2 regions of the Pediococcus sp. M21F004 genome follow, and region 2 is predicted to be linked to the other one. Evidence: a T-box and tRNA genes for the amino acid it is inferred to sense, from the RefSeq annotation. Region 2 holds a T-box; the other holds one or more tRNA genes.

Region 1 (21,006 bases), 900 kb from region 2:
ATCACTCAATGATTGCTCACGCACCACGTAAGCCTCACTTAACATTGCTAAATTTAAACCAGTAATCAGGCCCATTTGATTCGCGTGTTTTGCCACAATTTGACCGGCCACATTAAATGGCGTACCGCCAAACAAATCAACTAAAAATATAACCTGATCGCTTGGATCAAAACTACTCAAAGCAACTTGATAGTCATTCAATAATTTCTTGGGATCTTCATCAGGTTCCAAGGTTACTGGCACAACCTTTTCTTGCTTACCAAATATTTCCCAAGATGACTTCACAATACTCTTAGCAAAATCTCCGTGGCTCGCTACAACGTATGCAATCATTACTGTTACTCCTCCTTTGAAGCTAAGTTATTACTTTTTTAGAAGATCTGTAAAACTATGACGAAGCCGATCGAACATATCTTTTTCATAGACTAATTGTTTGGCATCTAGGTAGCTTCGCATAGCCTTTAAAACCTTTTTAGGATCCTTGGTTGTGAATACATACCCAATATTTCGATTAGTTTGAACAGAGAAACGCACAATCTTACCCTTTCGAATGCCCCGCGATGCCACAACATGGCTAATTTCATTCCAGGGTATAAAAACAAAGTTTCGATTTTTTTGGTTGTTAATAAATTCAAATCCTTTATCACCAATCACAATTTTTCCACGTTGATTAGCCCCCACAAATAAATCCGCAGAAACTTTTAAATCAATTTTTGTGTTCTTTGTTTCATTCATTGACTATTACTTTCCTTTAGCTATTTTGACTTAGTCTGCCTGTGTCCCCCAACTTTGTTCTTAATCTTCTTAAAGATATTACTTGAACCCCGTGTGATAACTTGAAAGAACGTTAAAGAACGTACCATGTTTTTAGGCTCAACATAGACTCGAATTGCTCGTAAAGTTTTTTTGGCATCCCGAGCGGCAAAAGAATAGGTCCCGTTTGATTTTGTCTTGATAGCAAAACGAGGAATCCATTTACCTTTAAAAATAACCGAAGCCACCACATAGCTAACTTCAGTCCAAGGAATCTGAACATAATCCTTAACATTTCGGGCACTATAAAATTCAAACCCTTTATCACCAATCATAATTTGTCCATAACTGCCTAGTCCGATATATGAAGTTCCCTTCATCACTAGATCAACTTTTGTATTGATAGATTCAACCATTTGCTCAACTCCATTCTCTTGTTATTACTGCCATTATACGGCGACTTTATCATTTGGGCAAAGTTAGTCACCATCTTATTAATCTACCTAATTAATAAAAAAAGCCCGGGAACTAAATCCCAGACTAATTCTATACTTATTACATAACGTGTAAGACATGTAAGATGATACCAACGAAGAATAAACCAAAGATAATAACGATTGGTGAAACACCCTTCTTAAGTAACCACATACAGAATAATGTAAGAAGTAATCCTGCTAAACCTGGAATCAATTGATCCAAGTTATCTTGTAAAGTTGTCACTTTATATTTATCCAAAGATAAACCAGCAGCCTGTTGTGTCAAAGCTTCTTTGATCCCAGCAGCACCCTTTGGAAGATGAGCCCAATCAATGAAGGCACCCTTAGCTTGTTCAACTTTTGAAACAACTGGGGTGAACTTAACAACAACCCAACGGTTAATTAAGGCTCCTAAGATAAACATACCTAGAATTGAAGCACCTTTAGTAACTTTTTGTAGTAAACCGCCAGACATATCTTTTGAAATTGCAGAACCGGCTTTATAACCAAATTCTTGTGTATACCAAGTAAATGCCATTCGAATAATATTCCAAGCAATAAAGAAGATGATTGGTCCCATGATATTACCACTCATGGCTAATGAAGCACCCAAAGCACCTAAAATTGGACGAACAGTAAACCAGAACACTGGATCACCAACACCAGCCAAAGGACCCATCATACCAACTTTAACACCTTGAATAGCTACATCATCAATTGGTGCACCATTAGCACGATCTTCTTCAAGTGCCATTGTAACCCCGAGAATTGGAGAAGCTAAGTAAGGATGAGTGTTAAAGAACACTAAATGCCGTTTCAGAGCTTCTGCACGATCTTCTTTTGTTTTATATAATCTTTTAAGAGCTGGGACTAAAGAATAAGCCCAACCACCATTTTGCATACGTTCATAGTTCCAAGAACCTTGAAGGAAAGTTGAACGCCACCAAACGGAAACACGATCTCTTTTTGTTAATTTCAATTTTGTATCTGCCATTTTTTGTTCGCTCCCTTCATTAATAGTTGTCTATGACATCGCCGAGTGGGTCACCAGAATTATTGGCTCCCGTATCATTACTTGATCCACTGCCACTGTTACTTGATAAGTTCAAGTAAATTAAGGCGAATGAAACACCAATTGCACCTAAACCAATCAAAGTTAATGATGGAATTGTTGCCATTACAAAACCAATGGCAAAGAATGGCCATACTTCAGCAGTTGCCATCATGTTGATAACCATTGCATATCCAACGGCAACAACCATACCACCACCAATGGAAAGACCACCGGTTAACCATGAAGGCATTGCGTTCAATAATGCACGAACAGGAGTAGCACCAACAGCTAAGATTAATGCTGCAGGGATAGCAATACGGATACCTTGTAAACAGATATCAATCCATTGCCACATGTCTAACTTAGCAAAACTACCTTCTTCAGCAGCTCTATCCATAATATGAACAATCATAGTTGAAATTGTCCGAACAAGAATTGTAAGTAACAATCCAGCAACAGCTAAAGGTACAGCAATGGCAATCGCAGAAGCAACTCCTGCTCTACCTTGGCCACCTAAAACTAAAATAATTGCAGAAGCAACACCAGCTAAAGCAGCATCGGGTGCAACAGCAGCTCCAACGTTAGCCCAGCCTAAAGCGATCATTTGTAACGTACCACCTAAAATTAAGCATGGCATCAAATTTCCAGTAACTAAGCCGATCAACGTACATGAGATAACTGGTTGGTGAAATTGGAATTGATCCAAGATACCTTCCATACCAGCTAAGAACGCAATGAGAACGACTAAAATCATCTGAATAGCGTTTAAATTCATAACGATTAATCCTCCGTTTTCTTTATTTTAAATTATTCTTGTTTTTGTAACTGAGTCTCTGCTTTTTTAAGAATTTCATCCATATTGTCTTTTGAGTCGGTTGGGACTTTACGAACATCGAATGTAATTCCATCAGCCTTCAATTTAGCAAATGTATCAATATCTTTTTGATCAAAAGCTAAAACCTTGTTAGGTTGAACTTTACCAACTGAATGTGACATAGAACCTACGTTGATAGTCTTCAGTGGAACGCCACCTTCAACGGCTCTAAGGGCATCTTGTGGTGTTTCAAAAAGCAATAATGCTCGTTGACCACCGAAATGCTTGTCATCCTTAGATAACTTGATCATCTGATCGATTGGCACAACATGTGCCTTCACACCTGAAGGAGCAGCCTGTTTGATCATGGTTGTCCGTAACTCATCTTTGGCAACACTGTCAGAAACAACAATAATTCGAGTTGGATTAGTAGCTTTTGACCAACCAGTTGCAACTTGTCCATGTAGTAAACGTGAATCAATTCGCGCCAAAACATATTCAAGCTTTCCAGGCTTACCAGCAGCAGCCCCTGTATTTGCAGGTTTTGCAGATGCTTCTTTGACCTGTAATTCCTCTGGTCGAACCTTAACACCTTCAATGGCAGTCTCTTGGATATGAGCCGCGATATCACGTGCACTATCCATAGACATTCTTGAAGAATATGCCTCAATCAACATTGGTAAGTTCAAACCGGCAACAATCGCCCATTTGTCTTTGTGAGCTTCAAACAAGTTATTAACTTGATTAAATGGTGTTCCGCCCCAAAGATCAACTAAGAACAACACCTCATCTTGGTTCTTGAAAGTAGCAACAGCTGCTTCCAATTTTCCTTTAATGTCGTCAGGTCCTTCGCTGGGCTTTAATGTAACAGCTTTTACGTCTTCTTGATCTCCAAAGATCATTGATCCGGATTGCAAGATTCCGTTAGCGAATTCACCATGACTAGCAATGATAATCCCTACCATTTCTATACCTCCTATTATGATTGTTACAGTAAATAAAAATAAACAAATAATTTCTCAATCGCCTGTAACGAAATTTGATCCTTACAAGTACAAGACCATCTTTTTTGCACTCACTTATATATAAGCAAAAACCGTGCCAAAGTACACTAAATGAAAACGCCTACTTTAAAGCGTTTTAAAATAACACACAAAGCTGATACAGTGTTGTGTATCAGCTTTGTGTGTTATTTGTGAATCAATTTTGTGTATTTAGTTAGTTAAACTGACCGTTTCATCTTTAACTTGCCAGCTTTCAAGGAGTTTCACAATGTAATAAACTTCTTCTGGTGGTAATTCAATTCTAATTCGGTGAAGATACATATCATCCACTGCCTTCACTGCTGAATACCACTTAGAATTGACCATCTCTTTTAATTCTGCATCGCTGGCCGATATTTCACCATTCGTCAACGAGCGTTCGATGGCTCCTGCGATATGCATGATGAGATTAATTTTGAACGGTTCGCTGAATTTTTTATTTGTATCAGCCTGAAGTTGATCAATGTACTGCCATAAAACATCGGTAATTTTATGTGGATTAATAAAAGTATAAAATTCATCCAAGTATTGTGCACAAACTTCTTTGGTTAGTTTCATATCCTGATGGCTATCAAAAGAACTAAGGGAATCGCGCTCTAACACTTTATCAAGGAACCGTTCGCCGCCACCTTCCAAAAGATTTTGTAGGGGCATGAATGGCACTTGAATGCCAGGATGCGTAACACCAGTTGTCGCAATAATTTGATACTCCGTTTGGAGGCTGTGGATATGTTCATCCATATTAACTAAAGATATTGGAATTACCTTAATATCTTCAATTAAGTTTTCCACTAATAATTGGTCCAACATCGATTGAATTTTCTTGGCCGTTCCTTCACCTGTTGAACAAATTGCCACAATTGCCTTTGGACGGACTGACGTTGAATTTGTTTCCTTTGAACTATTCGGCAATTCTTCTTTTTTCGTACTGGCATTCACACGAGAATAGCCACGGAATTCGCGGAGCTCTGAATAAATAGCTGCTAAATCCGTTTCAATAAAGGAAGCCTTTCGAGCTGCCTCCAAGACCATCGCCGTTGTGACCATATCAATGGTCTTAACCGGGATATGCGTTTCTTCCGTAATCTTGGTGCCAAAAGTACTTAACGATCCCATATCAACAAGTAGTAAAACGCCATTACCTTCATCAGCACGATTAACACACTCCACAATATCCTTATAAGCCGTTTTAGGATTCATGTCTAGAGGCATATCAAACGATTGAATGGTGTTATCAGATAGTAATTGAGACACAACCTGAACCATGGATGTCGCCGTGCTGCTTCCATGTGCGGCCACCACAATACCAACTTTCCCAGAGGTTGGTGCCACTTTTAGTGAAACAAGCAAGATTGCTAAATAATAGCTTTCAGATTCAGGAATCGGCACATTATAACGATTTTCCAACTGGGCCTTAATTTTTTGTGCCACCTTCATCTCGTCAGGATACTCTTCCACCATGGCAATCAAATCACGACTCATTGTTCGCATTGGTTTCCCAGACTGAATTCTTTTAATGAAGGAACTAATATGCAAACTCATAGCATACAAGAAATTATCGCGAAAATTATAGTCTAAGATTTTTTCGATTTTAACTTGCGTTTCCTTGGTGAAATCAATGATATCTTGATTCACAATTTCTGCAAGTTTTGACTCACCGCGTGTATCATCTTCATCTGGCGAAAAAGTTTTTAAATGAAGATTAATATCAGTCGTAATGAAATGATTGATATGCTCTTGGTCTAATCCTTGCTGACGAAGCAAAGTCGCCTTATCACCAATAATTTCATACAGATTATATGGCAATTCATAACTATCATTTCGGTTCGTTAACACGTGGGTATCAGAATCCGGCTGAATGGTCATGTAAGGCTCTAATAACTTAGAAATTTCGCCTGAATCACGACGATTAGCCGCAAGATGAACTAACCCATCCTTAATATTCGGTGGCAAGTCATCCACTGTAATCACAATTTCGTTTTCGTTTTCAATGCTATTTAAAAAACCACGTGCGCAAACCAGTTGGATGTTTGATTTCAACTGACCAACGTTTCCGTAAGTCACACTACCTAAAAGCGACTGGACAACATCTTCTGTTAGCGTAATTTGCTTGTGAGTCCGATTGGCTTCAAGGCTTAACAGCACCTTTAACAATTCAACTCGTTCTTTTGCACTCCGTTTATTAAATGCAGGTAATTGGATGGTAATCGGAATTCGGCGAACGAAAGTTTTTAATAGAGAACTTTCTGGATCTTCCGTTGTTGCACAAACTAAACGCACATTAGCATGGTGAATCTTAGAAGTCTCACCCAATTTGCTGTAGGTGCCGTGGTCCATGAAATAAAAGATCATTTCTTGGCCTTCGGGAGGTAACCGATGCACTTCATCCAAAAATAGCATCCCGTTATCAGCCTCTTGAATCAGCCCATCTTTCTCTTCGTCTGCACCCGTGAAAGCACCCTTTACGTACCCAAACAAATGTGACATTAACAGCTCTGGATTATGCGAATAATCCGCACAATTAAAGGTAATTAGTTGATCGTCTTTTTTTATTAAATCCCGATTTTGAGCAAACTGAAACATGGCATTAGCAAAGTATGTTTTACCAGATCCGGTCGGGCCAATCACGAGGGTATTCAAGCCACGTGGTGGATACAAAATTGCAGCCTTGGCCTGTTCAATCTGATTACGCATACTAGAGCTATTCCCAATCATGTGCTCAAAAACATCACTGATACCTGCTGATTTTTTTGGTTTTTCAGTGTGCTCTAAGCCACTATGAATACGGCGTTTGCCTGCCGAAAGTGGTGATGTAATTACTTCTTTTTCGGGCTCTTGAGCTGCGCCGCGACGACAATAACGAACTGGTCGTCCCGCCAATTTAGTTAGTTTTTCTTCACGGACCAGTTGATTCAATTCTTTGCTGACATTGGAGCGGATCAAATCTAACTCATCAGCCACTTGTTCTGTAGTAAAAGTTTCTGCACCGGTTAACTGATTTGTTTCATCCGGAGTTGTTTTTTCGACAATATATTGGTAAATCCGATCTTTTCTCTTCATATTAGTTGTTCCTCAGTTTTGTGCGTTCATTTTTGATACACTTAATAATACAGTATCATTTTAGCACACCGGGTTAATTAATACAGAATTTAATCCTTAGTAGCTCGCCATCCTTGATGCTTTGGCTTTTAAAGCAGGCTTGGTTATTGAATACATTATCTAAACGCCCATTGTGTATCATCTGATTAAACAAAAAAGTCCATGGATTCTCAAAAATGAGAACTCATGAACTTTATTTTATGCACCCAAGAAGATTCGAACTTCCACCGGGAGAACTCCCGACAAGATCCTTAATCTTGCGCGTCTGCCAATTCCGCCATGGGTGCAACAAAACTATTACCTAAACTATCTTAGCAAATATCGGTAATAGTTACAACCTTTTTTCTCGAAATCACTTGCGTAAGGTTTGAATTAGCCGCAATTGACCGCCACATTTACCACATCGATATTTTTTTAAATCAATATGCCGTTTCCGATGATATTGCAGCCCACACTGTTGGCAACGATACACTAGTTGCATCCTACTCCGTGAGCTGGCCTGCACTGCTGGCGCAAACCGAGACCCATGCACCTGTGCCAATAACTGTCTAAAATCTGAATTCCGGTGTTGATACCCATGATGGGTCAGGTGAAGATGATAATGACACAATTCGTGTCTTATAATTCCCACGAGTGTAGACAAATCATGTTCGGATAACATTTTGGGATTGATATCAATATCATGTGTCTGTAATTGATAGCGTCCCCCGGTTGTCCTTAATCGCTGATTAAAAAAAGCATGATGTTTAAATTGGCGATGAAAATCTGACAATGAAATTTTTTCCACCAATTGTTGCAATTCAGTATCTGTCATCGCACTGCTTATTCGTTTGGATCAAGCATTGTGAGTTGGATTCGGTGGCGATCTAAATCAACACTCTCCACCCAAACAGTCACAACATCTCCAACCGAAACAACTTCACCTGGATTCTTAATGAATTTCTTCGTCAATTTTGACACATGAACAAGACCATCTTGTTTCACACCGATATCCACAAACGCTCCAAAATCAACAACGTTGCGCACCGTTCCTTGGAGTTTCATGTTAACTTTCAAATCTTGTAAAGTTAAGACGTCACTTCGCAGTAATGGTGCTGGCATGCCGTCTCGCAAATCACGGCCTGGCTTTTTCAAACCAGCGATAATATCTTCTAAAGTTTCTGGGCCCACTTCTAATTCTTGGGCAGTCTCGGATACGTTTAAACGATTCAAGGCTTGGACTGCTTCATCGGTACCGATCTGGTCTAATTTCAATCCAACCATCCCTAGTAACTTTTTAGCGACTTTATAACTTTCGGGATGAATATCCGTATTGTCCAAACCATTTTTCCCTTGCACAATCCGTAAAAAACCAACCGATTGTTCATAAGCTTTCGGTCCTAAACGAGGAACTTTCTTCAACTGATTTCGGGCTTCATAACTCCCGTTTTCATCCCGCCATGTCACGATATTTTGAGCTGTCGTTTTGGTCAAACCAGAAATATGTTCTAACAGTTGTGGACTGGCTGTGTTTAAATTAACTCCCACTTGGTTAACGGCTGTTTCGATGACCGTATCCAATTGATTGGTTAATTCTTTTTGAGGCACATCGTGTTGATACTGACCAACCCCGACCGCTTTTGGATCAATTTTGATTAGTTCAGCAAGTGGATCTTGTAACCGACGGCCAATACTAATGGCACTTCGTTCTTCAACATGTAACTCCGGAAAAGCATCGCGAGCCGCTTTACTAGCAGAATAAACCGAAGCACCAGCCTCATTAACAATCACATAATAAATTTTACGGGGCATTTCTTTTAAGATATCTGCCACAAATTCCTCTGACTCCCGACTAGCGGTTCCATTACCAATGGCGATCATCTCAACTTGGTAGTCTTCCAAGAATTTTTTAAACTCGCCTGCAGCCGCCTGCCGTTTGGTTGCGGAAGCTGGTTTATGTGGATAAATCACCTTTTTAGCCAAGAATTTACCATTGGGATCCATAATTGCTAATTTACAACCTGTTCGATAAGCGGGATCAAATCCCAGCACAACTTTTCCTTTAATCGGTGCTTGCATCAACAAGTGATACAAATTTTCGCCAAAGACATTGATTGCCTGGGTATTGGCCTCTTCACTTAGCTCATTTCGCAACTCACGCTCGATTGCGGGTCCCATAAACCGCTTGTAGGCGTCTTCGTAAGCTGCCTGCAAATAAGTTGTTGCAGGCCCTTCATGACTACCAATAATACGAAAATGAAGATATCGCATAATCGCAGCTTCGTCCACTTTGATTTGAGCCTTCAAAACGCCCTCTTTTTCACCACGGTTAATCGCCAAAACTCGATGAGACACCATGTTTTCAAGCGATTCATCAAAATCATAATAAAGTTGATAAACACCTTGCTCGTCTTTTTCTTTTCCTTTAGATTTTACTTGTGAACTAAAACGACCATTTTTACGTGTATAGTTTCGAATCCAATCCCGAAATCCGGCGCTATCACCAAAAGCCTCAGCTAAGATTTCATGGGCCCCAGCAAATACATCGTCTTCCGTTTCTACTTCTTGATCGGCGTTAATAAATTCACTGGCTTTTTGTTTTAAGTCAGTTTGTGGGAAGGTTAATAGCCAAAAAGCAAAGGGTTCTAGTCCTTGCTCTTTGGCGATTGTCGCCTTGGTTCGTCGTTTTTGTTTGTAAGGTAAGTAAAGATCTTCAACCGTCTGAATCTTGTCAGCGGCCTTAATCTGTTTTTCCAAAGTAGTGGTTAATTTATCTTGTTCAGCGATTAGCTTTAAAACATCATCGCGTCGTTTTTCCAAAGTTTCTGCGCGGTTATAACTGCTTTGAATTTCACGAATCTGAACCTCATCTAAGCTGCCGGTCCGCTCCTTACGGTAACGCGCAATAAAAGGAACCGTGTCCCCTTCATCAAGTAATCCCAAGGCAGCATGAATTTGCTTGGGACGGATATCTGTTAGTTGTTTTTCAATGATCTTTACAATTCTATCTTCCAAAAAATTTCCACTCCAAACTAAAACTTTAAATTCTCCATCAACGTTAAATACATACAGGTTCAAGTATATCATGAAGTACGCAAGGGAACGAAAACAAGTCAATCAAAACATAAAAAGTCTCCACTGATTTTAGGCTGATTCTCTTCAAAAACAATGGGCTCAGCCGCGAAATTTTTGTTGGTGCTTTAGCACTTACAAAAAGACCAGCCTTTAAGACGCTTTGTGGCTTAAAGCTGTGTCCGCAGCGTTCCAGCCCAATTGTTTTTGAAGAGAACCAGCAAAACCACAACCAAAAAGAGATTCAAAAACGGCAAGCCGTTTTTAAATCTCTTAATCGATTTTTTTTAAATTGTACCCTAACCAACCATTAAATTCATGATCCGCTCAAAACTCTTTGAAACAGCATCTGTATCTTTATCCTGATCTTGTTCGGATTGAGCAAACGCAGCCGAATCCAAACTGCGATTTTCTTCATCAATGCTTTCTAACATTTTTGCGCAATCATCTGCATACGTTTGATAAGCAGAAACGAATTGCTTGTGACGCCCTAAAACTTGAACAGGTGGTTTGGCATTTTTTAAGGTTTGTGCATTTTTTTGATACAGATCGACAGCTTCCTTAAAATTGCTCACAATTTCATGTAGGTCTCGTTCGCCCAATGAATCAATTCCTTTTAAAGCCTGGGTTTTCTTTAAATTTTGGAAATAAGGATCAACTTGACCGCCCATTTCTTCTGTTGAATCCATAACTTTTCCAATCAGGTTCACATATCCTTGTGGATTTACTTTTCGCACGCTATTTCTCTCCAATCTTATTTAGCAAAACGACGTTGAAACCATTTGACAATTTCAACAATCACTATAATTGATACGGACGCACCACCAACGATTGCCCACTGGTGAACATCTAAATGACTTACGTGGAAAATATCATTTAATCCTGGCACAACAATTGTAGCTGCTAATAGTATAAACGATAACACAATTGACCAGTTAAAGAATTTATTTTTTAAGGTTGTCGCACTGAAAATTGATCCATGAATCGATTTTGAGTTAAACGCATGGAAAAGTTGAATTAATCCTAAGGTTGCAAATGCCATGGTTAAGGCATCCGCATGTGCCTGTGCTTCAGAAGCGTGAACTGGGAACCAAATAGCAATTCCGTACACAGCTAAGGTAATAATACCTTCCAAAAGTCCTTGATAGATGACGTTTGTGGCAACCCCACCGGACAAGAAATTACTCTGACGGCCGCGCGGTTTTTGTTTCATGACATTTTTTTCAGAAGGCTCTAATCCTAACGCAATTGCTGGGAAAGTATCTGTGACCAAGTTAATCCACAAGATATGCACAGGTGCCAAGATTTGCCAACCCATCATGGTCATCACGAACAGCGTCAAAACTTCTCCAAGGTTAGCTGACAGCAAGTACTGGACCGCTTTTTGAATATTGGCAAAAACTTTACGGCCTTCTTCAACAGCAATAACGATGGTTGAAAAGTTATCATCAGCGAGGATCATATCACTGGCACCCTTGGAAACTTCAGTCCCGGTAATTCCCATTGCAATTCCGATATCAGCTTGTTTCAAGGATGGCGCATCATTCACACCATCACCAGTCATCGCCACAACTTTACCTTGTTTCTGCCAAGCGTTCACAATGCGCACTTTATGTTCAGGCGCAACTCGGGCATAGACGGAATATTGTTTTACCTTTTTCGCAAAAGTTTCATCATCCATCGCGTCTAAATCTGATCCAGAAATCACAGCATCTTCTTGACCTTCTTCGATAATTCCCAGACGTTTGGCAATGGCCGAGGCCGTATCGCGGTGATCTCCAGTGATCATCAAAGGACGAATTCCGGCTTGTTTTGCTTCTTCAACCGCTTGTGCCACTTCTGGTCGCTCGGGATCAATCATCCCGATCAAACCAGCAAAAATTAGTTCTTGTTCAACCACTTCAGATTTCAAAGTTTCAGGAATTTCGTCGACAATTTGATAAGCAAACCCTAGAACTCGAATGGCTTGGGTTGCAAGTTCATGATTAGTATCCAAAACCAGCTTTCGTTCTTTGTCGTCCATTGGCTTGATTTCTTCGCCAGATTCAAACAAAGTCGCTCGTTGTAGTAATTCATCAGGAGCTCCTTTGACCGTTTGTAAATAACGGCCATCTGCTAGCTTATTATAGGTAGACATTAATTTTCGTTCTGAATCAAATGGCACTTCCGCCACACGTTCTTCAGATTGAACTAATTGGTCCACATCTTCTTCTTTATCCAAATTAAACTGAATCAAAGCTGTTTCTGTTGGATCACCAATTAAACCATCGTCAGTTTGTTTTGTATCATTATTTAATACCATCAACTCAAACAAATGATTATAAGGATAATCCTTAATCTGTAAATCATGAGCATCATGCAATTCATTATTTACAAAAACTTTTTCAACGGTCATTTTGTTTTGGGTTAATGTTCCTGTTTTATCAGAAGCAATAATTTCAGTGCCACCCAAGGTTTCAACTGCTGGCAGTTTTCGAATGATGGCATGTCTTTTTGCCATGCGCTGTGTTCCTAACGCTAAGGTGATTGTCACAATCGCAGGTAACCCTTCTGGAATTGCCGCAACTGCCAAAGAAATAGCGGTCAACAACATATTAATTAAGGTCTCTTCCCCACGGACCATTCCGACAATAAACACAATCACGGCAATGACTAAAATTAAACCAGTAAGAACTTTACTTAATTGATTTAAATTCTCCTGCAGAGGTGTGGTGTTTTCTTCGGCGTTATTAATCATGTTTGCAATTTGGCCAACCTGGGTTTGCATCCCTGTTGCCACGACAACCCCACTACCACGGCCGTATGTCACGTTACTATTCATAAACGCCATATTGAGTTGATCCCCAATTGGCAATTTTTCATCAGTTAAAACGGCAGTCTTTTTTTCAACTGGCACAGATTCACCAGTTAAAGCTGATTCTTCCATCTTTAAACCCGCTGATTCGAGTAAACGTAAATCTGCAGGAATAATGTCGCCAGCTTCTAAAAGGACAATATCGCCCGGTACGACATCTTCGCTTTTGATGGTCACCACTTTACCGTTGCGCTTCACATGTGCTTGGGGAGCGGATAATTCTTTTAAGGCATCAATGGCTTGCTCAGCCTTGGCTTCTTGAAAAACACCAAAGATCGCATTTAGCACAACCACCAGCAAAATAATAATGGCATCTACACCTTCACCTACGAACACCGAAACCAGCGCCGCGGCAAGTAAGACGATAATCATTAAATCTTTAAACTGCGCAATAAATTTTTGCAGCAAATTCGTGTTTTTCTTGGCCTCTAGTTGGTTTTTCCCGTGCTCTTCCAAGCTTTTTGAAACTTGAGCATCACTTAAACCCTCTTGAGAACTATTTAACGTTTTTAAAACGCCCTCAGTTTGCTGATTATAAAAATTACGCTTTGTGTCCTTCATATGTTTCCTCCTTATATTTTCGGCATACCCGAATCTTTAAAAAAAGACCCGTGCATGCCCACACTAAAATGTGAACATCCACGAGTCTCACTTTTTCAGGCAACACCAGATTTATTCTTGCTGATGACGTTGCCGCAGAAATAACTGCTAGTTACTCCCTCATGATTTGTTGTAAATTTATTATAACTATAAGCACAGGTAATAGCAAGAGATTATCTCTCATAATTACATTAGTCTTAAAATTATTTAAAACTGATCATAGACCGTATATGGTAAATGACGTTTATGAGCGGTCTTTTGATACCAATTTTCGATCTTTTCAGCTGCTTTCTCATCAATATCATGACCTTCGAGATAGTTATCAATATCATTGTAAGTCACGCCCAAAGCTACTTCATCAGGTAAGGCTGGTCGATCATCTTCCAAATCAGCCGTTGGCACTTTTTCATAAAGATGTTTAGGAGCTTCCAAAGCCGCTAAAAGTGATTTGCCTTGCCGTTTATCTAATCGCCAGATTGGCGTCACATCAGCCCCACCATCACCAAACTTAGTATAAAAACCTGTAATGGCTTCGGCGGCGTGATCGGTACCAATCACAATCCCGTTGTTTGCGCCGGCAACCCCATACTGAGCGATCATTCGTTGGCGAGCTTTAATATTACCTTTATTAAAATCAGTAATGGTTAGATCGTTAGCTTCAAGCGCAGTTACCATGGCATCTGCAGCGTCTTTAATATCGACTCGTTTCACCTGATCAGCTTGCATAAATTCGATAGCTTCCATAGCATCAGACTCATCCGCTTGGACGCCATATGGTAACCGAACCGCGATAAACTGATAACTATCATTACCAGTTTCAGCACGCATTTCTGTGATTGCCATTTGAGCTAGTTTGCCGGCGAGAGTTGAATCCTGGCCACCAGAAATGCCTAACACCAAACTTTTAATAAATGTATTTTTCTTTAGGTAAGCCTTCAAGAAATCGATGCTGCGACGAATTTCGACCTCCGGATCAATTTCTGGCTGAACCTTTAAGCTTTTAATTATTTCTTGTTGTAATTCGCGCATCTCTTAGCCTCTCTATTCATTAATCTTTGACGAATTGACAAAATCTCGAACGCCTTTGATACTTGCCATTTTGTGATCATAGCATTCTTGTGATAAATCAACTGGATAGTCCTGAGGATTTAAATCACGTTTATACTCATCCCAAAGTGAATCTAGCATGTCGCGAGAATAAGCCTTAATATCTTTTAATTCTGGTAATTTATAAACTAACTCACCATCTTTAAAAATTTCATGTAATAATGGCCGTGCATTAAAGTCACTGACCGTTTTATTAATGTATGTGTAATTAGGATGGAACATATAAATAGAATCTTGTTCCTGCGGCTTTTCATCCCATAAGGTAATATAATCACCTTCTGATTTGCCATCCCCATTTTTAGAAATTCGCCAGACCTGTTTTTTACCAGGAGTAGAAACTTTTTCAACGTTATTCGAAAGCTTAATGGTATCCACCATCTTACCATCTTCACCTTCAATAGAAACCATTTTATAAACGGCTCCTAAGGCTGGCTGGTCATAGGCTGTAATGAGTTTGGTTCCGACTCCCCAAACGTCAATTTTAGCACCTTGCATCTTTAAATTTTGAATGGTTTTTTCATCTAAATCATTAGAAGCATAGACCTTCGCGTTTGGAAAACCAGCTTCATCTAGCTGCTCACGCACTCGTTTTGAAAGGTAGGCCATATCACCACTATCAATTCGCACGCCTAAGAAATTGTTCTTATCGCCACGTTCTTTAGCAACCTTAATCGCATTCGGCACACCGCTTTTTAATGTGTCATAGGTATCAACCAAGAAAACACAATCATGATGGGTTTCGGCGTATGCCTTAAATGCGTTGTAGTCGTTGCGATAGTATTGAACCAACGCATGGGCATGGGTTCCACTAATTGGAATTCCAAATATTTTTCCTGCCCGCACGTTACTAGTCGCATCAAAACCGCCAATATAAGCGGCCCGGGTTCCCCAAACAGCCGCACTCATCTCTTGAGCACGCCGAGTACCAAATTCTAGCAACGCATCACTGCCAACCACGGATTTAATCCGGGAAGCTTTGGTTGCAATCAAAGTTTGATAATTTACAACATTTAAAATGGCTGTTTCGACTAATTGACAATCTGCCAAAGGTCCTTCAACTTGCATGATTGGCTCGCCGTTAAAAACCAAATCACCCTCTACAGCTGAACGAATGGTCCCTTTGAATTTAAAGTCCTTTAAATAAGCCAAAAAATCATCTGGATAATGTTCCGATTCCTTCAAATAAGCGATATCGGAATCCGTAAAATGAAGATTTTGAATATACTTCACTACGCGTTCCAAACCGGCAAAAATTGCATAGCCATTTTTAAAAGGCATATCACGGAAAAAAACTTCAAAAACGGCATTCTTATTACGAATTCCTTGTTCCCAATAAGTTTGTATCATGTTGATCTGATAGGCATCCGTATGTAACGTTAAACTGTCATCCGGATATTTTTTAGTCATGACGAGTGTACTCCTCAGTTATTTAATGTTTTAATTATATTAACAACGGTTGCACCTATTTTATCATTTTTTCACAGGTGCGTCATTTTCAATACCCGAAAGGATTAATTTTATTATGAATAAGCCATTTTCTAGCATCGAAATTCTAGGCATTCCATTCGCAAACACCACCCGTGATCAATTTGTGAATCAGTTACAAAAGCGAATTAATCACCACGAAAACACGTTCGTAGTTACCGCGAATCCCGAAATTGTGATGTACGCACAAAAAGAACCAAATTATCAAAAATTGATTTTAACGGCTGATTATATCTCACCAGATGGTATCGGCATTGTGAGGGCTTCTCATACGTTAAAGACTCCCCTCTCAGAACGGATTCCGGGCTACGACATTTTTATGGACCTTTTGAATTGGGCAAGTCAGAATCAAAAAAAGGTTTACTTTCTGGGAGCAAAGCCACAGGTTATTCAACAACTTAAATTAAAATTGACGAAAGATTTCCCTGGATTGAAACTCGTTGGCGCGCATGATGGCTATTTTAAATCAGAAACAGAAATCGTTGCGACAATCGAAAAGCAACAACCAGACATTATTTTTGTGGCCACAGGATTTCCTAATCAAGAAAAATTTATTGCTCGCAATCGCCATCTAACTAAGGGATTATGGATGGGTGTGGGTGGTAGTTTTGACGTCTTCGTGGGGGCCGTCAAACGTGCTCCAAAATGGTGGCAAACTCATCACTTAGAATGGTTTTACCGTTTAGTGACAGATCCGCGCCGTTTGAAACGCCAGCTTATCATTCCCCAGTTTATGTGGAAAATTCATCAACTTAAAAAATAACAAAAAATCGTGATCAACTTGGCATCCTAATTCAGGAATGCTAAGCTGACCACGATTTTTTGTTTTAATTAACGATTTAAGTAGAATTCGAAACGTTCGCCCACATATTGGGTACGCACGTACTCAAACGGTTTACCATCTTGTAAATAAGAAACTTGACGCAACCGTAAGATCGCATCCCCACGTTTGACCGAGAGATACTCAGAAATCTTTTCTGAAGCTAACATTGCCGATACCGTTTGCGTAGCTTTCCCCGGAACTAACCCAGCTTTTTTCTCCAAGGTTCCATAAAGCGAGCTTGTCACTTCTGCTTTACTGAAATCCTTAACCAGCTTTTCTGGGACTGTCGCTGTTTCAAAACAAATTGGTAACCCATCAGCATAGCGAATTCGTTCCATTCGCAAAACTAACTCACCGTCGCCTAATTCCAGCTTCTCGCTCTCGCTCATAGAAGGCTGGCTGGCATGGTATGAAATTGTCTTACTAGAAGGCTTTTTCCCCTGGGCGAGCATTAAGTCCGTGAAACTTGTGACACCAGACATTTTTTCTTGCACCTTTTGATTAGCCACAAATGTCCCTGAACCCACACGGCGTTCTAAAATACCTTCGTCCACCAAGGTTTGAATGGCCTGTCGTAAGGTCATCCGGCTCACGCCAAACTGATCAGATAGGTCACGCTCTGCTGGAATTCGATTGCCAACGGCCCATTTTCCAGCCTCAATTGATCGTTTTATTTCATTATGAATTTGAATATAAATGGGAGATCCCACGTCTCCACCTCCTATAAACGAGCTAATAATCCTATTATACCAACAAATTAAGCCGTTCGAAAATTATTTATCTGAATTTGAAAATTCGCGTCCATAACTGTAAGTTGCTAATTTGTTCAAGTTATCGTCAAACAAGTTTAAATCAGCATCCTTACCAACTTCAAGGGTTCCCTTACTGTCCAAACCAAATTCATTAGCTTGGTTTACAGAACTCATTTGAACGGCGTCTTCAATACTGCATCCCATGAATTTCATTGCGTTCTTGAAAGCATCCGTAAATTCAAGGACAGATCCTGCTAAAGTGCCATCAGCTAAACGAGCCTGCTTGTCTTTAACATAAACTTTTTGACCGCCAAGTTCACTTTCGCCTTCTGGCATGCCTTTTGACCGCATTGAATCTGTAACCAATTCAATTCGCTCTGGTCCCTTAACTTCGTATGCTAAACGCAACATGTCAGGAACAATATGGAATCCATCACAAATTAATTCTGCATAGATGTTATCTTCTAACATTACATGACCAGTCACACCTGGTTCACGATGTTTCCACTCACGTTGGGCATTGTATAAATGAGTTCCGTGACTGACTTTACTATTTAATAAATCTGCTCGTTTGGCATTACTATGACCAACTGATGGCACAATGCCATGTGCTAAACAGTAAGATTCAAATTCATCAGCACCCTTATCTTCAGGAGCCATAGTGATTAATTTAACTAAGCCATTTGCTGACTTGTTCCATTGTTCTAATAACTTAGTATCAGGATCTTTAATGTATTGTTCTGGTTGAGCGCCTTTGAAAGTAGCTGAAATGAATGGGCCTTCCAAATGCACACCTTTGATAACGGGATTAACCGCAGCAGCCTTGGTCACCCCTTTCATCGCATGATCAATATTTTCATTAGATTGCGTCATGGTTGTACAGAAATAAGTGGTAATTCCTTCTGTGCGTGTCATCTTAGTAACCATTTCATTAATTTGGTCTGCGTCACCATCCATGGCATCGAAACCATAGCCACCATGACTGTGAACATCGATAAATCCAGGTGTCACAATCGTTTCTGCAGCAAAATGGATTTCATCATCTGGCAATGGTCGGAATTCGCTCATTGGTCCAACGGCTTCAATTTGTTTGTTAAAACGAATGAATCCATCATCAATTTTTTCTAAACCAGTATAAATTGTGGCATGTTTCAATACAGTACTCATTAGTTAAAAATCTCCCTCGCCTTTATTTAAGTTCATTATAATCGGTATAGACCACAACTGCAAGTAGAAACTTTAACTTCACCCATTTTCCAGCAAATAATGCTATCAATCATATTCTTTCGTTTTAAAGTTAAAAACAATTGCTTTTTAGACCCAGATATAATACTATGATTGCAACAACTTACAAAAAGTAAGCAAAAAAATAAATAGAGGTGGACAACTTATGGTAGACGTAAATAAATTAGAATTCGGTATTGAAACTTTTGGCGATATCGTTGCCAGTGAAGATGGTAGTTTAAAGTCAGCAGCAGAGTCAATTCGACAAATTATTCACGAAGGTGAAATTGCCGATCAGTACGGCATCAACGTAATCGGTGTTGGTGAACATCATCGCCCAGATTACAGTGTCTCTAGTCCTGAAACAGTACTCGCAGCCATTGCATCAGTTACTAAAAATATTAAATTAGCCACTGCCGTTACTGTATTAAGTTCCGATGATCCAGTTCGCGTTTATGAGCGTTTTGCCACATTAGATGGGTTGTCCAATGGTCGCGCACAGGTTATGCTCGGTCGTGGTTCATTTACTGAGTCGTTTCCTTTATTTGGTTATGATTTAACCGACTACGATGATCTTTTCAATGAAAAACTAGAACTCTATAAACAATTACGAACAGAAAAAGCCGTGACTTGGTCTGGTAAATTCCGTCCTGCTTTAAAAGATCAGGAAGTTTATCCAAAAACTGAACATGGCGAATTAGAAACCTATATCGGAATTGGCGGTTCCCCAGAGTCAATTATCCGAGCAGCTCGTTTCGGCTATAAAGTTATTCTGGCCATTATCGGTGGGCAAGCCGATCGCTTCAAACCTTATATTGATCTTTACCACGAAGCAGCTAAAAAACTCAATATGCCAGAATATCCAGTTGCCGTTCATTCTCACGGCTTTATTGCTGACGACGAAGATGAAGCTGTCGAAGTCGCTTTTGAAAACATCAAAGCTAATTTTGATCGGATTGGTTTAACCCGCGGATGGGCCCCAATGAGTCGCGAACAGTTTGATGGTGAAACTAAAAATGGTTCGTTTTATGTTGGCACCCCTGAAGTGGTTGCACAACGAATCGCTAGGACAATTGATTTACTTGGTTTAGGCCGCTTCGATTTGGTTTATGGTGCCGGTAATCAGACCGTGGCCCAACGAGAACGAATGATTGAACTCTTTGGTACTAAAGTTATTCCGCGAGTTAAAGAAATCTTGCTCGAAAAGGAGGCCGCAAAATCATGACAATCAAACGAGTTGGTATTATTGGTGCCGGTAAAGTCGGGATTGTTCTAGCCGGACTTGCTTTAAACGCCGGTTATGAGGTCCGAATTTCTGGTTCCGGATCAGTCGAAAAAATTGCGCTCACAATTAAAACACTGGTTCCTGGTGCGATTGCTTCGGAAAATAAAGATGTGGTTGCTAACAGCGACATTATTATCTTGGCCATTCCCCTAAGCCGATATAAAAATATTGATGCTGATCTGCTTAAAGATAAATTAGTTATCGATGCCACAAACTACTGGTGGGAAACTGATGGGATTCGTGAGGAAGTTTTGGATGCTGATTCAACTTCCAGTGAACAAGTCCAGGCTTATTTTAAGCATGCAACCATCGTCAAAACTTTTAATCACATGGGCTATCATAATCTGCAAGAAGAAGCTGCTTCGAAAAATTCTTCTAAACGCAAAGCTTTATTTGTAACCGGAAATAATCACGAAGCGGTTGACAAAGTTGCTCAATTTGTTGAATCCATGGGTTTTGATCAAGTTGTCCATTATAACCTTGCTGATGGTATTATGACCGAGCCCGGCAGTCCCTTGTTTGGGGCTAGTTTAACCTATCAAGATCTCAAACAAACTATTGACCATTTTGATCAAACTGAATTCGG
Region 2 (12,443 bases):
GACATTAACAATTTCCGTATTAAAATGGACCCCGACCAAGCCATCGCCATCTTTCAATTCTGCGCGCTTGGTTAATTTTTGCTTTGTTTCTTCGATGAGTTGATCAAACATTTGATATTGATCAATTTCATCTGCCGATAACATAATGCGACTTGTTGCTGACACAATGTCGATGATTGTGTGTCCGGCATTCACTTCTTCAGTAGACATAAACATAATAATCCCTCTTTTACTTTAAGGTCGATCTTCTTCGTCTTGTTCCGCTTGGTGCCGTTTTAGAGCGGCCATTCTGATTTTTAATTCGATCAAGACAACTGAAAGCATCGCGAATAAAAAACCGAGAATCCATAAGATAACTAAAAGCCAAAAAGGCAACTTAACAAATTCAGTTATCAAAATTAGCCCAATCGCAACCAAAGCTGGAATAACAATTATCGCTGCTTTTTGCACAAGAAACCTCCATTCTTGAAATTTTAGTCCAAAACAAACTTATGGATTGCTTCTGCCACACCAGTTTTATAATTATTTTTGGTCACATATTTAGCAATGCTTTTCGCCTCATCTGTCCCATTAGACACAACAACTGGCATCCCTACTTTCCGCAACATTGGTAAATCATTGCTATTATCTCCTAAGGCCAAAACTTCATCTTTTTTGATTCCCAAAGATTCGGCTAACTCTAATGAGGCCGTTCCTTTATCAGTACTAAAATGATTAAATTCGGCGTACATTCCAGAAGAATAACTAGCGTTTAATTGATTATCAAAAGCTGCCATTACCTTATCATGCACTGGATGGAGAGCTTTTTCATCTGGATTCATCGTGATGACTTTCATAATTTTTTCGTTTTTAAAAATTGAAAAATCCTTATCAGTCATAATTTTATACTCAACATGACGAGGCTTCAAATAAGCCAAATCTTCCTCACGAGGATTATAAATATACAACTTATTTAATGTATAAACATGTGTATCATTGTGTGGATATTGCGATGTAATATCAAAAACACCTTTGGCTTCTTCGTACGTCATTTCATTTGTCTGTAACACACGGTTGTCCTGATTTTCAATGATCGCACCCCCATTGTATGAAATCACAAATTCATCAGGCTTTTGAAATAAGGACAACTTTTTCAATAAGGGTTGAACTGAGGCAAATCCTCTCCCTGTATTAGGAACAAATTTTACACCTTTTTCGGAAGCGGCCTTAATTGCAGCGATATTTTCATTAGAAATGCTTCCATCCCTGCTAAGTAAAGTTTCATCTAAATCACTAACTATTAATTTATACATTTCAAACCATCGACTTTCCTAGTTCACTATAATTGTAAACGCTATACTCATACCATATCGAAGTTTTGCGATGTTTTCAATGCTATTTTTCATTTTTTACTTCTTTTTTTAAGAAAGAATTGTTAGCCATTGTTTTATAATAGTATCCACCATAAAAGAGCTTCGAATCCGTTCACATGACTTCTTAGCATAAAGCTGTCTGAGTGGTTCGCTTATTATCAGCTTATTTAAGGATTCAACAAAATCTGGAACATCCTTTGCTTTAGTTAAAACTCCATATTCATTTTTTCCTAAGAATTCTTTTGAACCTGTATTTTCCATCGCAACAATTGGCAACCCAAATCCCATAGCTTCACCAATGACTAAGGGCATCCCTTCCCATCGCGAAGTAGATACAAAAATAGAGGCAGTCTCATAATGGGCCTGTAAGGCTTCGTCTTTAAGCGCTCCACGGTAAATGATTTTATCTGCCACATCAAATTGAGCGATCAATTGTTTGAAGATCTTCATTTCCGATTCGGGACCCTCTCCTGCCATGGCAATTTTCCAATCATCTGGTAAATATTGGGCGGCCTCCAGTAAAAAATCAATTCCTTTGTGTTGAATGGAAATACGAGCCGTAAACGCAATGGTGTGGGCTTTTAAGTCAGCTCGTTCTTCAGCCACGATTGTGAGAGGATTATAAATTTTGACTGTGTTTTTATTAAATTGGCGATAATTCAAATAATCAGATTCAGTTAGCACTACCACAACATCCGCTGCTTTTAATCCCTGAATAAATTCAGATTTCATTAACTGATAATACTGCGTTAGATAAGTTTTATAATTATTATGCATCCACGCAATGACATGAATTTCAGGAATTTGGGCCTTAATTAACGGAGCAAAACTTGTTGTTAATCCTGCTGGTAAAATAACGGTTTGAAATTTTTCAGCCTGAATATAATTACATAAGTCCTCAATTTGGGGTTGGTATCTTTCATAAGGCTTCTCACCAAAATAATTTAGAATATGTCCCGGTGCTGGGCGTTTTGCAATTACTAATTCAGCATCCAGTTCATAATAAGGTGCCACATCTTCTAACGAGTAGTAAGTCACATCCACATATTCGGTGAGTGCGTTACCTACAACCGTTGCGGCCCGTTTCACACCATCCATTTTTACATTTTCCAGTACAATTAGTAATTTCATATTTGAATAACCGAGATAATCTCGGCTTTCCCCCTCTCTTTTGGTTAGTTTAATAAGACCAGCTTTCTTTTTTGCGTAAACTAATAGCGGACCAGTCGTTTTCTTATTTAAATGACCGATCCACCATTAATTTTCTGAATTTATTTGTAAATTTTTATCTAACTACCATGACGTCTGCCAAAGAGTGTTCCAAAATATAGGCCGAATTTGATCCCAAAAACATTTGTGCAACCCGATTTGCGCCAGTTGCCCCAATGTAAATTAAATCAATTTGGTTCTCCCTTTGAATCGTTTTGGCCAATTCTTCGTGTGGACTACCAATTTTTACAATGCCAGTCACTTGTTCAACACCTTCGCCTTGAACGCGCGCGACAATTCCGTCAATGGTTTCCTGTTGCTCTTTCAATCGATTATTTTCGTCAACATCAGTTTCAACAACGCCAAAACCTAATGACGACTGCCCTATTGAAGATTGCCGTGGTTTTAAAACTTGAGCAATATACAGTTTTGCTTGATTTCGTTTAGCTGCATCGATTGCCTTATCTAAAGCCCTCATTGAAGTTTCTGAACCGTCAATCCCAACCAAAATATTTTTATATTGTTGATCTTGCATGTGACTCATCTCGCTTCCTGATTATTTAACTTTATTATAGCAAGCGTTTACGAAATCTTATAGTAAAAGGCTCTTCTTGTTTTTATTATCGCCTTATTTTCGTTATACTAACCCTAAGGAGGCATAATGCCATGCAGACGATCACACAAACGTTAGTAAAAGAAACGATTAAAAAACGGGCAACACAGACCCATAAAGGTTCGTTTGGAAAATTATTAATCATTGGCGGTAATGCCCAATTTGGGGGAGCAGTTATTTTAGGGAGTAGTGCCGCCGTTTACTCAGGTTGTGGTTTGGTTACGACTGCAACTGACCCCCATAATTTTACGAGCCTTCACGCCCGACTACCTGAAACCATGGTGATTGATTTCACTGATAAGCAAACGATTCAGACCATACTAAAAAAAGTGGATGGTGTCGTGATTGGTTCGGGTCTCGGTGAAACGCCATCTTCTTTAGAAATTTTACAATTTGTTTTTCAAAACATTCAAGCCAATCAAAAACTGATAATTGATGGCTCGGCCATTGATTTAATTGCTACCCATCATTTAGTGCTACCTCAGGCTCATATTATCTTTACCCCGCATGAAATGGAATGGCAACGACTATCTGGTATTCCCATTAAGGAACAATCAGAAGCAAATAATCATGCGGCTCAACAAAAGCTAAATGCCACGGTAATCCTAAAAAAGCATCACACAGAAGTTTATACGAATCATGAAACCTATCAGCTCCTAATTGGTGGCCCAGAAATGGCAACTGGTGGAATGGGTGACACTCTGGCCGGCATGGTTGGCGCTTTTGTAACTCAGTTTTCTGACAATGAAACTAAGAGTATTTTAAGTGCTGTTTATCTTCACAGCTTCATTGCCGATCAAGTTGGTAAAACTCAGTATGTTGTTTTACCCCACCAACTTATCAAACAGATTCCTCAAACGATGGCGCAGTTTTCTAACCAAAATGACTAATCAGCAAAAAAGGCTTCCTAGCGAATTCTCAAATTCACTAAGGAGTCTTTTAATTTAATTTTATTCGGTTAATTTTAGTAAATCGTCAACTTCTGTTTGAGTTAGTTCACGATAATTTCCGGGTAGTAACCCTTCGTCAATAGAAAGGGTCCCCATCTGAATTCGCTGTAGATTGACAACCTTTTGCCCTACTGCACCAAACATTCTGCGTACCTGATGATACTTGCCCTCTTGAATTTCAACATGAATAGTTGTTGTATCTTCCATCCTGTTATAATCCAAAATTTCAAGGCGAGCCGGATAAAGTTGGGTCCCGTCTTTTAGTTCAATTCCCTTAGCAAACTTCTCGATTACTGCATCATCTAATTTGCCGGTTACCGTTGCTTCATAAGTTTTTTTAATATGATGAGTTGGTGACAATAATTTATGTGCAAGGTCGCCATCATTGGTAATCAGCAATAGTCCTTCCGTATCTTTATCTAGGCGCCCGACCGGAAACAAATCCGGCCGATAATCTGATTTATTGAATATATCCATGACTGTTTTTTGGTGAGTATCAGTCGAAGCCGAAATCACACCTAGTGGCTTATTTAGTAAATAATAATAGTGAACCTGATACTTAATTTCCTGTTCACCCAGTTTAACTAAGTCTTGGGCAGGATCTAATTGAGTTTTCCCATTACGGACACGTTGGGTATTTAAGGTCACTTTCCCTTTTTTAATCAGCTGGGTAATCTGGTTTCGTGTGCCCACGTTCATTTGATGTAAAAACTTATCAACTCGCATAATTCACCCCTTAATGAATTCTCAATAATCGTCGAATTTGTTCCACTCTGGATCCCAGCATGAAATCTGCCAACCTTGTCTTTAATGTCGCGTATAAATAGACAAAACCGCCTAGGCAAGCTGCTAAAACACAAACGACTACTGCTATCATCTTGCTGTACGGATCCAAGAACAAATAAGCCAGCCGAACGACTGCAAAAGCAACAATAAATGTCAATAAACTAAACCCGAGGATCCCAGAAATTGGTTTACTCATTCGTTTAAAACCAATTCCGTATTCTTGATTTAAATGGCGTAAGATCAGCCAACTAACCACACAAAATCCGATTCCTGTCGAAAGGATTGGCCCCATCGCTCCTAAGTAAGCGACCAGCGGATACTGAAGGACAAGCTTCACAACCACGCCAATCGCAAAATAAGCGACTGCCCGCACGTTTTCGGAAACCCCCTGCATAATTGCCGAGATAACGGTAAAGAGCCCTAGAATGACGGAAACGTAGGCAGAAACCTCCAAAATGGAGGTCCCAACTACATCATAGTGATAAAATAATGTATTTAGCGGTTGGGCTACAGCTGCCATCCCTAAAGCTGCGGGAATCATAAAGAATGCAAATAGTAACAAAGCATCCGTAATCTGGCTATTAATTTCCCGTTTATCCCCACGCGTTTTTGCCTCTGAAAGCATTGGAACAGCTGTAATGGCCATTGCCGAGCCCAAAGAAACAACAATCATCACTAATTTATTCGAGTTAAACGCAAAATCAGCGTAAAGGGTATTCACAAGTGAGGTCGAATAGTTGAAGACGTGGTTCATAATACTAAAGAATGAATACTGATCAATCAGTTGAAAAATGGTGATTGCCGAGCCAATAATAATAAATGGTGTTGCTTGTGCAATAATTTCTTTATAGAGTTGTTTTGTTGGAATCGCTAACTCTTGTTTACTATTTTGGGCTAACTCTCGCAAACGACTGCGATGGCGCAAATAATAGAAAACAAGCACTAACATTCCCCCAATGGCACCAATAAACGCTGCAAACGTAGACTGCGAAACTGCGCTGACCCAATTACCATGCTGCACTTTCATAATTAGAAACGCAGTAACTAACATATACACTACCCGGGCTAGCTGTTCGACAAACTGCGAAATCGCAGACGGTGCCATTTCCTGATACCCCTGGAAAAAGCCCCGGGTTAAACTCATTGTGGGAATAACCAAAACTGCCCAGGCTAACGAATGCAGAATAGGAATCACATTCACATCCCCACTCGAAAGCACCGGTGCACCAAAGTACAGAATTAACGCGCAAATGATCCCAGTGGCTCCGGATAGTAACAACCCGCGTTTATACAGTCGTTGTCCTACCGCAAACTCATTGATTGTATTATAATGCGCAACTTGTTTGGCGATTGCAGAGGGAATCCCCGCAATCGCAGCAATTAGGAAAAAACTATAAATATTATATCCCTTAGCAAACAACGCATTCGCGTTATCACTCATACTACCAAACCAAATCACCCAGGGAATTATGTAGATTGCCCCCAGAATCCGAGAAAAAATACTTCCCGCCGTCATCCAGGCTGATCCCTCGATCATTTTATCTTTTGAACTAGATTCTTTATTAGTGTTTCGCAACGGTTGAAATCCCGCGCTAGTTGTTTGTTGGTTATTTTGAGGTTCTTCAGACATAATTTGTTGACCTGCTTTCAATTACTCAATCTTAACTATTTTATCATGCCTTGAAGGCAATTCAAATTTTAATTTATTTCGTAAGAAAATATAAAGAAATGAGCGAGGATCGTTAAAAAAACGAAAACGGCCTTTGCTAAATTCAAAACTTTGCGGTATACTAGTTGGAGTTGAGATAGTGCTGAACGCCAGACCATTTATAGTGGTCTGGCGTTCTTTTTTGTATCCATAATTAATTTTTTGAAACCCCGGCTGCCACGTCTTCAATGAGCTCGTCCATGGCTGTCGGTTCCTCATCGCATTCAAAATAGGCTCCGTGATAGACTTTCCGCAAGGGATCTTCAACATCCATGTACCGCGACTCAAACTTAGTCACTGTATAGCTGCCATCTGTTTCTACTAAAAAAATGGCACAACCGTCAGCCTCTTTATAGCCATCCCGCGTAAATGTAACAGGAAATGTGCATCTCTCAAACTGGTACTTAATTCCATCTGTGCGAGGATGCAACCGCATATTAATTTCTGAAACGATGTTGCCCACTATACTATCAATAGTCATATTTTTTAAAGCCTCTATTTTCAATTGAATAATTTCAAAATACTAAGTTCTAGCGTATCATATCTAGAATTACTTTCAAGTCTAACAAAAAGGCGTCCAGAAATAAGCTCTGGGCGCCTTTTGGATCTGTTTATTTAGTTGAATTAAACAACGATATTCACAATCTTATTTGGAATGGCAATCACCTTTCGGATCGTTTTGCCATCTAACCATTCTTGCATACCTGCATCGGCCAAAGCCAATTTCTCGAGTTCATCTTTGCTTGTGTCTTTAGCAACCTTCATGTGAGAACGAACTTTACCGTTCACTTGAAGAACGATTTGAACTGTTGATTCTTCCAATTTTTTCGGATCAAAAGTTGGCCAAGCAGCATACGTAATGGTTTCATTATGACCTAATAATTGCCATAATTCTTCTGCAACATGCGGCATAATTGGTGAAATCATTTTTACAAAGCCTTCCATGTAGGCTAAAGGTAAGGCATCTACCTTATACGCTTCGTTCACAAATACCATCATTTGGGAAATGGCCGTGTTGTAATGTAAATGTTCAAAATCTTCCGTGACTTTCTTCACAGTCTGATTATAAACTTTATCAAGTTTGCCATCATTAAATGTTGTCACGCGATCACGAGGATGATTATTTTCATCAATCATCAAACGCCAAACACGTTCAATCCATTTTTCACTACCATGAATGCCATCTTCACTCCATGCCACCGATTCAGTCAAAGGTCCCATGAACATTTCGTAAAGCCGCAAGGTATCTGCGCCGTACTGATCCACAATATCATCTGGATTAATAACGTTGCCTTTAGACTTAGACATTTTTTCGTGATTATCACCCAAGATCATGCCTTGGTTAACCAACCTCTGGAAAGGTTCCTTAGTTGGAACAACTCCGATATCATACAAAACTTTGTGCCAGAATCGGGCATAAAGTAAATGTAAGACCGCATGCTCTGCACCACCGATATATAGATCAACGGGTAACCATTCCTTCAAAAGATCCATATCAGCAATTCGATCTTCATTATGTGGATCAATATATCTCAAGAAATACCATGAACTCCCCGCCCATTGTGGCATTGTGTTTGTTTCACGCCGGCCCTTACGACCATTTTTATCTACAACATTAACCCAATCTGTCAGGTTAGCAAGCGGACTTTCGTATGATCCAGAAGTTTGAAGATCTTTTGTTGCTGGTAATTTTAGTGGCAATTCGTCTTCTGGGACTAAAGTTGTTTCCCCATCTTCCCAGTGAATGACGGGAATTGGTTCACCCCAGTAACGTTGGCGTGAGAAAATCCAGTCCCGTAAACGGTAATTAACTTTCTTATGCCCAGCACCCTTATCTTCAAGCCAGGCCAACATTTTATCAATCGCCGTCGCCTTATCCAAGCCATTTAAGAACTCAGAGTTAATGTGCACACCATCCCCAGTGTAAGGAGCATCCTCTACATCGCCGCCTTCAATAACTGGTTTTATTGGCAAATCAAACTTCTTGGCAAACTCCCAATCACGTTGATCATGCGCCGGAACAGCCATAATTGCACCAGTTCCGTATGAAGCCAACACATAATCGGCAATCCAAATTGGTAATTTTTCGCCATTAACTGGATTAATTCCGTAAGCTCCAGTGAATACACCGGTCTTGTCTTTGTTTAAATCGGTCCGCTCCAAATCAGATTTAGTTTCAATCTTCTTCTCATAGGCTTCCACAGCTGCTTTTTGAGCGTCTGTCGTGATCTTTTTGACCAATGAGTGTTCTGGTGCGATAACCATGTAACTTGCGCCAAACAGCGTGTCAGGACGGGTTGTATAGACTTCAATTTCATCATCTGTACCTTCAACTTTAAAGTTGACGCTAGCACCTGTTGAACGACCGATCCAGTTACGTTGCATTTCTTTAATGCTTTCAGGCCAATCAATTAAATCTAAGTCATCCAACAGCCGATCTGCATATGCCGTAATCTTAAGCATCCACTGCTTCATTGGAACCCGATAAACCGGATATCCACCACGTTCTGTTTTGCCATTAATAACTTCTTCATTGGCAACAACTGTGCCTCCCATCATATCAGGAGCCCAGTTAACTAGGGTTTCTTTTTCGTAAGCTAATCCCTTTTTATATAATTGTTCAAAAATCCACTGAGTCCACTTGTAGTACTTAGGGTCGGTTGTGTTAATTTCACGATCCCAATCATATGAAAAACCAAGTGAGCGAATTTGACGTTTAAAATTTTTAATATTTTGATTAGTAAATTCACGGGGATTATGGCCAGTTTTCAATGCGTATTGTTCAGCTGGTAATCCGAATGCATCCCAACCCATTGGATGAAGAACTTTGTAGCCTTGCATCCGTTTGAAACGAGCCATGATATCAGTTGCTGTGTAACCTTCAGGATGCCCAACATGTAAACCCTGACCAGAAGGATAAGGGAACATATCCAAAACATAGTATTTAGGCTTGCTTGAATCCTCAACTGTTTTGAATGTTTTGTTTTCGCGCCAGTAATGCTGCCATTTGCGCTCAATTATATCGTGATTATATGCCAATTTGTTCCACCCTTTCTAAAATAAAAAAAGTCCTATAAGATATCAAAAAATATCTTATAGGACGGAAGTTTCCGCGGTACCACCTATATTTACGATTGAATAAGTCAGTCGAACTCTCAAATTCTTAACGCGAATTCACGTTAACAGCTACTTTATCTTCACTATTAATCACCAAAAAGATGAGTTCAGCACAGTTCCAATCCATACTCACATTAACCGTATAGTTTCTGGAAAAGGGTTCTGTACTTACTATTTCTTTTCAACTAATATTAATGGATTAATCCTATCAAACTAACCACAAAAAAGCAAGATGCCGATAGAAATCTGATATACTAGAAGCGCATTAGGAAAGTTAAGAAGGAGAATTTTATGTCATCCACTAAACAGCATCATTTATGGCTCATTTTTGGTTTAATCACTGCTATTCTTTTTATTGGTCTGATGGCCTCAGTTTACTTACAGACTAATTTGGTTAAACAATTTGATCAAATTATCGCCAGCTTTATTCAAACAAATCGCACAGCAAACAAAACTAGTTTTTTTCTATTCTTAACAACTCTAGGTAATCCATTACCGCACATTGGTTTTATTTTAGTCTTGGTTGCTTGGCTACTTTACAAAAAACATTCTAGATTACTGAGCTTTACCGCACTTGCTCTTTTACTCGCAACTTCTGGAAATCAAGCCATCAAACTAATTATTAAAAGACCTCGTCCCCTTCATAAACTGATTTCCATTGGGGGCTATAGTTTTCCAAGTGGCCATTCTACTGGTATTACAGTCCTTTTAGGAACTATCATTATCATTGCAGCTGTGCTGGTTAAAAAAAGTTGGCAGCGCTGGCTCATTTATCTAATTGCCTTTATTTTTATTATCCTAATTGGAATTTCACGTATTTACTTAAACGTCCACTACCCTAGTGACGTACTTGGTGGCTTTCTTTTGGGAACCACCATTGTCTTATTAACTGCCTATTTAGTTTTACCAAGTAAAAAGGAGCTTGTTCAAAAATGAATTTAGAATCAGCATTACGTTATAGTCACACTTTGTTAGATCAAGTGGTTGTCCCAGGAGATACTGTGATTGATGCCACCGTCGGAAATGGAAACGATACTGTTTATTTAGCCGCCAGTGTAGGAAAATCTGGCCATGTCTATGGATTTGATGTTCAATCAAGCGGATTAGAGAAAACGAAAACCCAACTTTTATTGACTGGATTGTTACCCCAAACGACTTTGATCAAGGATGGTCATGAACATATTAACAACCATATCCCAGAAGATACGGAAATTTCAGCAGCTATTTTTAACCTCGGCTATCTCCCAGGAAGCGATAAATCAGTGGTAACCCATGGCAAAACGACCATTGCGGCTATCAATCAATGTTTATCAATGCTAAGTGTCGGTGGTTTAGTCGTTGTCGTTAGTTACTATGGTCATCCAGGTGGGCGTGAAGAACTTGAATCCCTACAAGAGTTCCTAAAAAAATTGCCTCAAAAAGACTTTCAAGTATTAACCTATCAGTTCATTAATCAACAAAATGATCCGCCAATTTTATTTGCCATTCAAAAACGCTAAAAAAATCGATTCCTGCTTTTAAAGGCAGAAATCGATTTTTTAGTTAGTTGTTTTTGAATGCCGATAATCCAAACTATTAATTAAAATGGCCAGTATAATTAAGATCACACCTGCTAAATAAATATTGTGCAAGGCTTGATACAAAATCGTCCGTAATTCTGGAATCAGTTTGGCTGGTAATGATGAAGCCGTCTGCGGATTAATTAACTTGTTCATCATGCCAATATTAAGATCTGAACTATGGGCAACCCCTTTATTCATAGTTCCATTCATAATAATTCCAAAAATGGACATCATTAGCGTTTGACCAAGCGTTCTTGCCAAGGTATTAAATGAAGTTGCCACTCCCATATCTTTTGCGGCCACCAACCGTTGTGAAGTCACCGTGGTCGATGTAATGGTAATCCCAAACCCAGTACCTAACACGGTGGCAATCACGAAGAACAACCAAAATGGGGTTGTTTGTGGAAGTAACGCCAGCCACGCACTACCAATCAGTAAGAAGACCAAACTAATCATCAAGGTCTGTTTTGGAGTTAGTTTAAGAATAAACTTCCCTGCCAAAAACGAACCAAAAATCCACATTACCGAACTTGGTGTCACCGCGAACCCTGCTAAGGAAGCTGGTAGGCCAAGAATTCCTTGCGTCCAAGTCGGCAAATAAACTTCAAAACCGATCAAAAAACCAGAAACAAGCATCGTAGCCAAGTTTTGGGTGACAAAAGTACGGTTCTTAAATAATTTTAACGAAATAATCGGATCTGATGCTCGTTTCTCACGATTGATAAATAAGTAGAGTGCTACCAAGGTAATGACAAAGCAAACTATCACGGACGTCCAAGCAAAGTTGGCTTCACCAAGGATCTGAAAACCATACATTAGACTCAATAACGTCAATGTCAGCCAAAGACTTCCTAAATAATCAATTTTCCCGACAGCCGTATGTGGTTTCTCGTGTAAATACAAAGCGATCAATAACACTGTCAAAAGTCCGATTGGCACATTAATGAAAAATACCCAGTGCCAAGTCAGTTTATCAACAATAAAACCACCCAATAATGGCGCGATAATTGCCGCAATTCCCCAAGCAGCCCCATTGAATCCCATCACACGTGCACGTTTCTCGAAGGGATAAATGTCAGCGATAATCGTATTTGAAACAGGCATAATACAGCCGGCTCCAATTCCTTGTAAGGCTCGCCACCCAAT

The links. A T-box is a leader RNA that pairs with one kind of tRNA and senses whether it is charged. The one in region 2 lies ahead of leuS (leucine--tRNA ligase), so its partner is inferred to be a tRNA-Leu.
Region 1: it has a tRNA-Leu gene. The T-box ahead of leuS (leucine--tRNA ligase) is inferred to sense a tRNA for this amino acid. The anticodon was not compared.

What each region holds. Positions count from the first base shown of each region.
Region 1 is NZ_CP177314.1:1,791,824-1,812,829, reverse strand. Features, by position in the region: gene ACLHK8_RS09005 (PTS sugar transporter subunit IIA) at 1-333, opposite strand, end outside; gene ACLHK8_RS09000 (DUF956 family protein) at 364-735, opposite strand; gene ACLHK8_RS08995 (DUF956 family protein) at 756-1,169, opposite strand; gene ACLHK8_RS08990 (PTS system mannose/fructose/sorbose family transporter subunit IID) at 1,309-2,223, opposite strand; gene ACLHK8_RS08985 (PTS mannose/fructose/sorbose transporter subunit IIC) at 2,243-3,058, opposite strand; gene ACLHK8_RS08980 (mannose/fructose/sorbose PTS transporter subunit IIA) at 3,091-4,062, opposite strand; gene ACLHK8_RS08975 (sigma-54-dependent transcriptional regulator) at 4,312-7,200, opposite strand; tRNA gene ACLHK8_RS08970 (tRNA-Leu) at 7,441-7,526, opposite strand; gene ACLHK8_RS08965 (SprT family protein) at 7,592-8,053, opposite strand; gene ACLHK8_RS08960 (Tex family protein) at 8,062-10,233, opposite strand; gene ACLHK8_RS08955 (hypothetical protein) at 10,590-11,027, opposite strand; gene ACLHK8_RS08950 (cation-translocating P-type ATPase) at 11,045-13,705, opposite strand; gene nadE (ammonia-dependent NAD(+) synthetase) at 13,952-14,773, opposite strand; gene ACLHK8_RS08940 (nicotinate phosphoribosyltransferase) at 14,786-16,258, opposite strand; gene ACLHK8_RS08935 (WecB/TagA/CpsF family glycosyltransferase) at 16,374-17,099, shown strand; gene ACLHK8_RS08930 (GntR family transcriptional regulator) at 17,168-17,869, opposite strand; gene nagA (N-acetylglucosamine-6-phosphate deacetylase) at 17,933-19,078, opposite strand; gene ACLHK8_RS08920 (LLM class flavin-dependent oxidoreductase) at 19,302-20,360, shown strand; gene ACLHK8_RS08915 (NADPH-dependent F420 reductase) at 20,354-21,006, shown strand, end outside.
Region 2 is NZ_CP177314.1:603,959-616,401, forward strand. Features, by position in the region: gene ACLHK8_RS03125 (hypothetical protein) at 1-216, opposite strand, end outside; gene ACLHK8_RS03130 (hypothetical protein) at 235-450, opposite strand; gene ACLHK8_RS03135 (Cof-type HAD-IIB family hydrolase) at 474-1,292, opposite strand; gene ACLHK8_RS03140 (glycosyltransferase) at 1,401-2,483, opposite strand; gene ACLHK8_RS03145 (universal stress protein) at 2,638-3,096, opposite strand; gene ACLHK8_RS03150 (NAD(P)H-hydrate dehydratase) at 3,228-4,064, shown strand; gene ACLHK8_RS03155 (pseudouridine synthase) at 4,125-4,850, opposite strand; gene ACLHK8_RS03160 (putative polysaccharide biosynthesis protein) at 4,861-6,540, opposite strand; gene ACLHK8_RS03165 (hypothetical protein) at 6,773-7,099, opposite strand; gene leuS (leucine--tRNA ligase) at 7,243-9,657, opposite strand; T-box leader at 9,712-9,929, opposite strand; gene ACLHK8_RS03175 (phosphatase PAP2 family protein) at 10,027-10,671, shown strand; gene ACLHK8_RS03180 (tRNA (mnm(5)s(2)U34)-methyltransferase) at 10,668-11,234, shown strand; gene ACLHK8_RS03185 (MDR family MFS transporter) at 11,274-12,443, opposite strand, start outside.